DNA from 3 places in the Hymenobacter seoulensis genome. Region 2 is predicted to be linked to each of the others. Evidence: riboswitches for the same ligand, from Rfam matches in the RefSeq annotation. Region 2 holds a riboswitch; each other region holds the start of a gene.
What was found. Region 2 has a riboswitch for S-adenosylmethionine ahead of ACYVHC_RS02290 (homoserine dehydrogenase). Riboswitches for the same ligand answer to the same signal wherever they lie in the genome.

Region 1 (3,248 bases), on a different contig from region 2:
CCATACTTTGCTTTCCTTACCGTAAAGCATATTAACGCCTTCTACTTTACCTTCTTTGCTGCCACAAGCAGCCGTGAAAAGTACTACCAGCATAAGCAGGCTAGCTAGCAAGCGAAAAGAGGAAGAGGGGGTTTTCATGGGGAGAATGGTTAGATGAGAGAGTAGATTTTATGTCTCTGCTCAGCCTCCTGGATAACCAGGCTGCTAGGTCAGCATTGCCACTCTTACGGCAGCATTCCCCAAGATGTTCGCGCTACAGTCCGGCTACAACTTATTGCATTATCAAGCGTAAGAGAGGCAAACCAGACCAGTGCATCGTGCTGATTCTCGGTCAATTCCCCTCTCACAACTAAACTGACTTACTGCTATGGGACTGTTTGATTTCCTTTCTAACGACGGCGATAAGAAGCCTGTTCAGCCTACTACTCCTCCGGCAGCGGGTGGTGCCACCGATTTTTTTGGCAACGCCAACCAGGCCGCAGCTACTACTACTCAGGGCGATACCTATACCGTAGTAAGCGGCGACTCGCTTTCGAAAATTGCCAAGCGCCATTACGGCGACGCGGCCAAGTGGCACCAGATTTATGACGCCAACAAAAGCGTTATCGGCTCGAATCCCGACCTAATTGAAGTAGGACAGGTACTGACGCTGCCCAAGCTCTAGCATTTCTCTAGCTTCGAAATATCCAAAAAAGCCACCTCTTACAAGGTGGCTTTTCTGTGTTTCTAAAGTTCCCTGTAATATGTTTCGGATGGTGGTATGGCCCACAGAGACTAAGGCTCACTGTTGCCTAAAGTGTACCCTCTGCTCAACAGGAGCAGAAAAGACAGCTTGTTGCCTGCATCTATTAGTGCCTGCCAATCAACAAGTTGACGGCTACTCATCTTAACGCAGCATAAGCATATTAGCAGTATCGGCTGATTAAAAATTATTTTCACTAGCTATTGCATATATCGAAACTAGGCCTATACCTTTGCAATACCAACTAGGTACTCTCCCGCTCGCGGCGGGGCAGTTTTCAAAGATTTATACAGAAGTGGCGAGAGAACAGGCTCCCTGACCCACTGGCAACCTTCGACCGCGCGAAAGGTGCCAATTCCTGCCCGACCAGCCATTCGGCGGCGGGGCATATAACTCAGAGTGCCATGGAAAACACCTTCGCTTTCGCCCTTCCTTCCGCTGCTGCCCAGTCTGCTTTGTTGCTTACTGCCCAGCCGCTTACCTGCGTTTCTAGGGCTTCTGTAGCCGCCCACGCTGCTTGGCGAATGCGAATGCGCTGCTGTAGCGGCGCTTGTTGTTGCTGTAGCTAGCCCACGCACGGCGGCCCAGCTTCTCCCCTCCCCTGTTTCCTGGGCTTTGGCCCCTGGTGCTGCCTAGGCAGCGTCGCCTGGCTCGTCTGTTTGCTCAGCTCGCCCTCACAGGTTGCTGACTTCAGCCCGGCTCCTGCTACGCCCTTGCGTAGCCCCCACTGTAGCGGTTTACGCTCCCTTCCTTCATATCCAACTTCCTGCTAACCAGCCTTGCTATGTCCACGCAGAACGCTCACTTCGAGACCCTCCAACTCCACGCCGGCCAGCAGCCCGACCCCGTAACCGGGTCCCGCGCCGTTCCGATTTATCAGACGACCAGCTACGTATTCAAGAATGCCGAGCACGGTGCTAACCTGTTTGCCCTGAAGGAGTTCGGCAACATCTATACCCGCTTGATGAACCCCACCACCGACGTGTTCGAGCAGCGCATAGCCGCGCTGGAAGGTGGCGTAGCGGCACTGGCTGTTTCTTCGGGGCAGGCGGCGCAGTTTATTGCCCTCAACAACATTCTGCAGGCCGGCGACAACTTCGTGAGCACTACGCACTTGTATGGCGGCACTTACAACCAGTTCAAGGTGGCGTTCAAGCGGTTGGGCATTGAGGTGCGCTTTGCCAACGGCGACCAGCCTAGCGAATTTGAAGCTCTGATCGACGAAAATACCAAGGCGCTTTACCTCGAAACCATCGGTAACCCGAGCTTCAGCATTCCGGATTTTGAGCGCATTGCCGCCATTGCCAATAAGCACGATCTGCCACTCATTGTGGACAATACGTTTGGAGCCGGGGGCTACCTGTTCCGGCCACTGGAGCACGGCGCGCACATTGTAGTTGAGTCGGCCACAAAATGGATTGGTGGCCACGGCACCAGCATTGGCGGCGTGATTGTAGACGGCGGCAAATATGACTTCGGCAACGGCAAGTTCCCGCAATTCACGGAGCCCTCGGAGGGCTACCACGGCCTCGTTTTTAATGAGGTATTCGGCAAAGGTGGCCCGTTCGGCAACATTGCTTTCATCATTCGGGCCCGGGTAGAAGGCCTGCGCGATTTTGGCCCTTCGCAGAGCCCGTTCAACTCTTTCCTGTTGCTGCAAGGCCTCGAAACCCTAAGCCTGCGCGTAGACCGCACCGTGGAAAATGCCCTGCGCATTGCTACTTGGCTAGAGCAACATCCGCAGGTAGAAGCCGTGAACTATCCCGGCCTGAAGAGCAGCCCGTACCACACGCTGGCCCAGAAGTACCTGAAGCGCGGCTACGGCGGCGTGCTCACCTTCGCCATCAAAGGCACCAAGGAAACCGCTATACAGTTCATTGATAACCTGAAGCTAATCAGCCACCTGGCCAACGTTGGCGACTCTAAAACGCTGATTATTCAACCCTCGGCTACCACGCACCAGCAGCTTTCTGAGGCAGAGCAGCGGGCAGCCGGCGTAACACCCACGTTGCTGCGCCTGTCGTTGGGCACGGAGCACTTCGAAGACATTCGGGCGGATTTGACCCTAGCCTTTGACGCCGTGCGCACGGCAGCTACTATTCCTTCCGGGGAGAGTGGCAGCACCCTCCTACCCGAACCCGAAACCGAACACGTTGCCACGCTGGAAGTCTGATACTTGAGAGGGGTTGATGCCGGGCCGCAGGTGAGAGAGCGGCTCGGATCAGCTTCCAGCAACGCAGCGCGCGGGCTGGTGCCTGGGCTTTCAGGAGAGAGGAAGCCGAGGACCAACGCCGCCCGCACTACAGCCGGGGCGGAGCCGGGCAGAATCGGCTCCGCCCGCAGGCTATTGACTTTGAAATTGCCCTAGTACCATGCCTTCCGAAGAAGAACCACACCTGTTTCGTTTGCCTAGGCCACTTCGGCTGGAAAGCGGCGCCATATTGCCTCAGGTGAACGTAACCTACCATACCTACGGGCGCCTAAATGCCTCCCGCGACAATGTGCT
Region 2 (3,248 bases):
CTACCACGCGGTGGTCATAGCTATGCGAGAGGAACATGAAGTGACGCACGCCAATCAAATCACCCTGCGGCGTCTCGATAACGGCCGGCTTCTTCTTGATAGCGCCCACGGCCATAATAGCTACCTGCGGCTGCATGATGATAGGCGTGCCCATCACGTTGCCGAAGGAACCTACGTTAGAAACGGTGTAGGTGCCACCTTCCAGATCTTCGGGCTTCAGCTTGTTAGCGCGGGCCCGGTTGGCCAGGTCGTTTACCTTTTTGCTGAGGCCGTTCAGGTTCAGCTGGTCGGCGTTATGAATGACCGGCACGATGAGGTTGCCGGAGGGCAGGGCCACGGCCACACCCACATTGATGTCACGCTTCTTGATGATGTAGTCGCCCTCAATCGAGACGTTGATCATCGGGAAGTCCTGGATGGCGCGCGCAATGGCCTGAATGAAGATGGGCGTGAAGGTCAGGTTTTCGCCTTCGCGCTTCTTGTAGGCATCCTTATGTTTGTTGCGCCAGTTCACGATGTCGGTCACGTCGGCCTCCACAAAAGAAGTCACGTGGGGCGAAATCTTCTTGGAGTCCACCATGCGCTGGGCAATCATTTTGCGCATGCGGTCCATCTCAATCAGTTCTTGATTTCCGCTAATGGAAGGAACTGATTTAGAAGGTGTTATAGCAGCAGATGAAGACTGGGGTGCTGACGCCGGAGCGGGCTGGGCAGCGGGCTGCGAAGCCGGCGCTTGCGGTGCAGGAGCCACGGCCTGAGGCTGAGCCGCCGGGGTTGCAGCCGCTGCCTGACCTAGGGGTTTCTTGCCAGCTGCTACGTAATCGAGAATGTCTTTTTTGGTAACGCGGCCCTCGCTGCCAGTACCGGGCAGGTACTCCAGGTCGGCCATGGAGATGCCTTCTTCGCGGGCGATGCTGAGCACCAGCGGCGAGTAGAAACGGCCCGTCTGGGGCTGGGCTGCTACGGCTTGCGCAGGGTTGGCCTGCGGGTCGCCGGTCTCGGGGAGATAGGGAACCTCAGCGGTAGTCTTTTCGGCGCCATTGGCAGAAGGAGCCGGAATTTCGGCAGCGGCCGTAGGAGCGGCGGTGCCAGCGCTAGCGGTATCGGTTTCAATAATGGCGATGGGGGCGCCAACGGCCACTACTTGGCCTTCCTGAACCAGAATTTCCTGGAGGATGCCGGCGTGCAGGGCTGGAACTTCGGTATCTACCTTATCGGTGGCTACTTCCAGCACCGATTCATCTTGGTCGATGGAGTCGCCTACTTGTTTGAGCCATTTCAGGACGGTGCCTTCCATGATGGATTCGCCCATCTTGGGCATCGTCATTTCCACTCGTGCCATGCGGTTGGGGGTAGGGTTGGGTTATGGGGTGGGAGGGTTTTGCTATGCGGACTGGGGAGTTGCGGACTCAAAGGTAACAGAAAGCCTCAACGCCTCGCAAAGCCCGGCCGTGTATCCGAAAATGGGTGTAGCTACGGCTGGGGGCTAGTGAGGTTGGTACATGGGCCTTTCGCCGCCAAAATTGCGTGAGAAAAATTGGGTTGTATATTTGCCCCGCGCCCCTTTCACGGGGCACTTATCAAGAAAGGCGGAGGGACAGGCCCTGTGATGCCTTAGCAACCAGTAGCAATACCAGGTGCTAAATCCTGTCTCGGAACAGCTTCGGCTACCCGAGAAAAGATAAGTTACAAGATGTTCCCCGTCTGCAGCGGGTGTAGCTCTTCTGACTTATCGGAAGGGCTTTTTTTGTGCCTTTTCGGTGAGAACTCTTGACTAAGTGCCGAGTGAAATGAGGGCGTTGAGTGCATCAACATCCATTCATAGTCGTCGGTAGGGGGTAGTGCTTGCATGCACCCTAGCGGGCTGACATTCACACAATTGGTATGAGTCGCAAAGATATTCGCATTGGCCTGTTTGGGTTTGGAGTAGTAGGCCAGGGCCTGCACACCGTGCTGGAGCGTACGCCGGGGCTGCGGGCCAGCATCGGGCGTATTGGGGTTAAAAACCGGGAGAAAGTCCGCCCACTTCCGGCGGCCCTGTTCACCTTCGACCGCCAGGAGCTGCTCCAAGATTCTTCACTCAACGTGATTGTAGAGCTGATTGATGACGCCGACGAGGCCTATTTGATTGTGACGGAAGCCCTGCGCCGCGGTAAAGCGGTAGTCACGGCCAATAAAAAAATGCTGGCCGAGCACCTGCCCGAGCTTATTCAGCTACAGCGCGAAACCGGCACGCCCCTGCTCTACGAGGCTGCTGCCTGCGCTAGCCTGCCCGTCATCCGCAACCTAGAGGAATATTACGACAACGACCTGCTAGAGTCAGTGGAGGGCATCATCAATGGCTCCACCAATTACATTCTCACGGCCATGCACCGCGACGCGCTGTCGTTTGCGGAGGCCTTGGGGCAGGCTCAGGCGCTTGGTTTCGCGGAAAGCAACCCGGCTCTGGATGTAGAAGGCCTTGACGCCCGCAACAAGCTCATACTGCTCCTGACGCATGCCTTCGGGTTGGTAGTAGCGCCTGAGCAGCTCCTGACGCTGGGCATTGACCGCCTGAGCCCTTTAGCAACGGCTTACGCCAAAGAGAAGGGCTACGCGCTGAAACTGGTGGCGGAAGGCCGGCGCCTACCCGATGGCACTATTGCGGCGGCGGTGCTGCCTACGCTGGTAACACCTGAGCACGAGCTGGCCCGTGTGCACGACGAGTACAATGGTCTTATCACGCAAAGCAGCTTTGCTGACCGGCAGTTTTTTCTGGGCCGGGGCGCGGGTGCATTCCCCACCGCCTCTGCCGTTCTCAGCGACCTTTCGGCCCTGACCTACGGCTACCGCTACGAGTACAAGAAACTGCATCAGCAGAACGCCCTGGCCTTGGCCACTGCCGCCGAGTTGGATGTGCTGGTGACTTTTACGGATGAAGTTATTCCTGAGGTAGCTGATTTCAGCCACGTGTACGAGCAGTTCCGGTCCAGTAAGCGCGGCCACTACCTTACGGGTACCATTGGGCTAGCACAGCTAGCGCAGGCGGCGTGGCTGCGGGCCCCCGGGGTTTGCGTGGTGCGGTTGCCTAGTCCGTTGCGCGCCGCAAGCGAGGCACCGGTAGTGCCGGATGTAGTGCCCATCCGAGCCCTAACAGAGGCTGAGTAAGCATGAAGATGCCGAGGAACAGACACCACATGTGCTACCTAAGTGGATCTGTGCCTCGGCTTCTTTCTAGAACTACACATGCTAGTCCTTGGGTAAGCTCA
Region 3 (3,248 bases), on a different contig from region 2:
CTCGACGGTGCTGGCGTCGCTTTCCACAGCGGCCGTGCAGGTAGAGTCGCCCACGGTGCGGAAGCGCACTTGCCGGGTCACAATTTCATCGTCGTCATCGAGGCGCAGGTGTTCCGAGAGGCCGAGCAGCTGGCCCGTAGGGAGTACCACGCAGGTGCGCTCGTGGCCGAAGTAGATGTCGGGCAGGGCAATGTTTTCGCGCTGGATATAGCGCCACACGTCCAGCTCCGTCCAGTTGGAGATGGGGAACACGCGCACGTTTTCGCCCTTCTGGATGCGGCCATTGTACACATTCCAGAGCTCGGGGCGCTGGCGCTTGGGGTCCCACTGGCCAAACTCATCTCGCACGGAGAAAATGCGCTCCTTGGCGCGGGCCTTTTCCTCGTCGCGGCGGGCCCCACCAATGCAGGCGTCAAACTCAAACTCCTCAATTACCTCCAGAAGCGTGTAGGTCTGGAGCTGGTTGCGGCTGGGGTACTTGCCGCCTGGCTCGCGTAGGCGCTGCCGCTTTATAGTATCCTCCACCTTGCGCACAATGAGTTTCTCGCCCAACTCGGCGGCTAGCTGGTCGCGGTAAGCTAGTACCTCGGGAAAGTTGTGGCCGGTATCTACGTGCACCAGCGGGAAGGGAAAACGGCCCGGGCGGAAAGCTTTTTCCGCGAGGCGCGTCAGCACAATGGAGTCTTTGCCACCCGAAAACAGCAGGGCTGGGCGCTCAAACTGGCCGGCCACTTCCCGCAGGATGTGGATGGCTTCCGCTTCAAGCCGGTCGAGATAATCAAAAGTTGGGGTACTCATATAGTCGGGTGTTCAGTGTTGATGTTGGGCGCTCAACAGGAAGTGCCAAGCTTACCTCTAGCCGGCCGGGACGGGCTCCACTACCGGATCGGGGCCATTATGGTGGGCGGTGGCATGTAGGCCGCATTCCTTAGCCGAAAGGTCTTCCCACCACCAGCGGCCGGCCCGGAAATCCTCGCCGGGCCTGATGGCGCGGGTGCAAGGGGCACAGCCAATGCTTACAAAGCCCTGTTGGTGCAGCGTGTTCACGGGCACATGGTGCTCTTGGGTAAAGGCCACGGCCTGCTCCCAGGTCCAGTCGAAGAGCGGGTGGATTTTTACGAGGTTATGCGCCGCGTCCCACTCCAGCGGGTCCATGGTTTGCCGGTTCTGCGACTGCTCGGCGCGGATGCCAGTGACCCAGGCTGCTTTACCCGCTAGCGCCCGGTTCAGGGGCTCCACTTTCCGGATAAAGCAGCACTCCTTGCGGTTGTCCACGCTTTCATAGAAGCTGTTGGGGCCTTTGGTAAGCATCAACTGCTCCACGCTTTCCCGCTCCGGATAAAATACCGCAATGGGCTGCTCGTACTTGAGCAGGGTCTTGTTCCAGACGGAGTATGTCTCCTGAAAATTACGCCCAGTGTCAAGCGTGAATACCTGAATGGGGAGGTGATTAGCGAAAATAAAGTGGCTGATGATCTGGTCTTCTAGGCCGAAGGAGGTCGAGAAAACGGCCTGCTCGGGGAAGGTTTCAGCCACGAGGCGTAGCCGCTCCAGGGCAGTAGCCTGAATCAGCCGGGGGCGCAGGTCGTCGAGCAAGGCGCGAACGGCCGGCGCAGCATCTGCTGCGGACATAGCAAGAAGGGGAGGGGAAACCAGCCAGCGCGGGGCGGAGGTTTCGGTCAGGAATGACCCTAGGCGGAGCTGCGGCCACGTAGTTGGTACGGCACACTAGCTTTCGGCCGGGCGAAAAAGCCGGGCGTACGCACGAAGTCAGCCTACACGTAGCACCGTGTCAGCCGAGCTGTTGCGCGCACAAACCAGAAAAAAGAAGGAGGTGAGTGGCTAACAACAACACGGCATACCCATCATAGCACAACACCCATGCTGTAGAGCAAAGGCAGTGGCGGATAGAGTAGCGGAGTTGGACAAGCGGTTCACGGCTAGTTGTTTTTATATGGTCAGGAGTTGGCACCGTTTCGGATGGTCCGCTGGTTGCCGGCGTTTCGTCGAGCCTGTCTCTCCGCGCCTCTGTATAAAAACAATCCTTTGTGGGGAAAGAATTGGTATGGCAAAAGTAGCTGCCGGAATTTTACACTTCCAAATTTTATTTTTTCAACAGGTGCATATTTTCTAGCAATGCACCCGTGTTCTTGTCCTCTGGGCAGCCGCCGCAACAGAAGCAGAACACTAGAAAAGTTACACTGCTACAGATGGATGATTAAGCGAAAGCTACTAGGTGTTCTTCTGCCGTAAACCTGCATGAAATACACTTTTGAGTAAGCTATTGGCCAGCCCAGAATAAGAAGCGGTTTGCCCGTTACATAGGCCTAGTAACTTCGCCCCACATAAGTATTGTGCAATTAGCGTTTCGGCTGAAAACGAGCCTGTAACTTGCTTAAAAATACGTTGGCCTCGGGGGCAGAATTTGTGACGAGTAGCAGGGCAGCGTACACTATCGTGAGGGTGGCAGAGCGCAAAAGCATAGTCAGGAAGGGAGAGCCTAGCGCCGGAATTAGCCAGCCAGCCAGGCCTGCCGCGGCTGCAATTCCCAATATCAGCGGGATGCGCCACGTGAATGGTTGCATCCGGAAGCTGCGCCACACAAACCACGTGCGGGCCAGGTTGATGCTTACAATAGCGAGTAAAAATGCCACTGCCGCCCCCAGCAAACCTAGTATGGGAATCAGCAAGGCATTGAGCCCGATTGTAACGAGCGCCAGCGACACATTGAACACCAGGTCGTAGCGGTAGCGCGGGGAGGTAACTACAATTAGCCCATTGAGGCCCGTGATGCCATCAAACAGACGCGCCGCTAGCAGTACCAGCACGGCCGTAGTGCCAGCTGTTAGGGCGGGGTTGTGCATGAGGCCATAGATGAAGTCGAGGTTCAGGCCAATGCCCAGAGCAAGGTAGCAGCCCAGCACCGTGTTGAGACGGGTAGTGTCGCGGTAAAAAGCGGCCATTTTAGGCAGGGCCTGTTCTTTCCAGTAATCGGCTAGCAGCGGAAAGGCAATTTTGTTGAGCGAGCGAGCTGGCAGCGTGAGGGCTGTGCTGATGAAAAAGGCAATGCCGTACACACCAGCGGCCGCCAGATTCAGTTGGGAGCCCACCATAATGGTATCAATGTTCATGATGATGGTGCCCGAAATATTGGCTAACAGTGCAAACGCCCCAAAGCTCAGGATGCTGCGCAGCGGCTGCACTTGCAGTGCCGCCTTCGTAGGCCGCATATGCAACTCGCCAATGAA

Region 1: another riboswitch for S-adenosylmethionine. It lies ahead of ACYVHC_RS10800 (O-acetylhomoserine aminocarboxypropyltransferase/cysteine synthase family protein); the one in region 2 lies ahead of ACYVHC_RS02290 (homoserine dehydrogenase).
Region 3: another riboswitch for S-adenosylmethionine. It lies ahead of ACYVHC_RS14280 (phosphoadenosine phosphosulfate reductase family protein); the one in region 2 lies ahead of ACYVHC_RS02290 (homoserine dehydrogenase).

Annotation. Positions count from the first base shown of each region.
Region 1 covers NZ_BAAGWD010000002.1:693,567-696,814, reverse strand. Annotated here, with positions in the region: gene ACYVHC_RS10810 (lipocalin family protein) at 1-138, opposite strand, end outside; gene ACYVHC_RS10805 (LysM peptidoglycan-binding domain-containing protein) at 368-664, shown strand; SAM riboswitch class I at 1,025-1,138, shown strand; gene ACYVHC_RS10800 (O-acetylhomoserine aminocarboxypropyltransferase/cysteine synthase family protein) at 1,527-2,915, shown strand; gene metX (homoserine O-acetyltransferase family protein) at 3,115-3,248, shown strand, end outside.
Region 2 covers NZ_BAAGWD010000001.1:514,893-518,140, reverse strand. Annotated here, with positions in the region: gene ACYVHC_RS02295 (dihydrolipoamide acetyltransferase family protein) at 1-1,342, opposite strand, end outside; SAM riboswitch class I at 1,575-1,688, shown strand; gene ACYVHC_RS02290 (homoserine dehydrogenase) at 1,885-3,147, shown strand; gene ACYVHC_RS02285 (competence/damage-inducible protein A) at 3,229-3,248, opposite strand, start outside.
Region 3 covers NZ_BAAGWD010000003.1:143,932-147,179, reverse strand. Annotated here, with positions in the region: gene cysD (sulfate adenylyltransferase subunit CysD) at 1-798, opposite strand, end outside; gene ACYVHC_RS14280 (phosphoadenosine phosphosulfate reductase family protein) at 856-1,632, opposite strand; SAM riboswitch class I at 1,948-2,039, opposite strand; gene ACYVHC_RS14275 (lipopolysaccharide biosynthesis protein) at 2,361-3,248, opposite strand, start outside.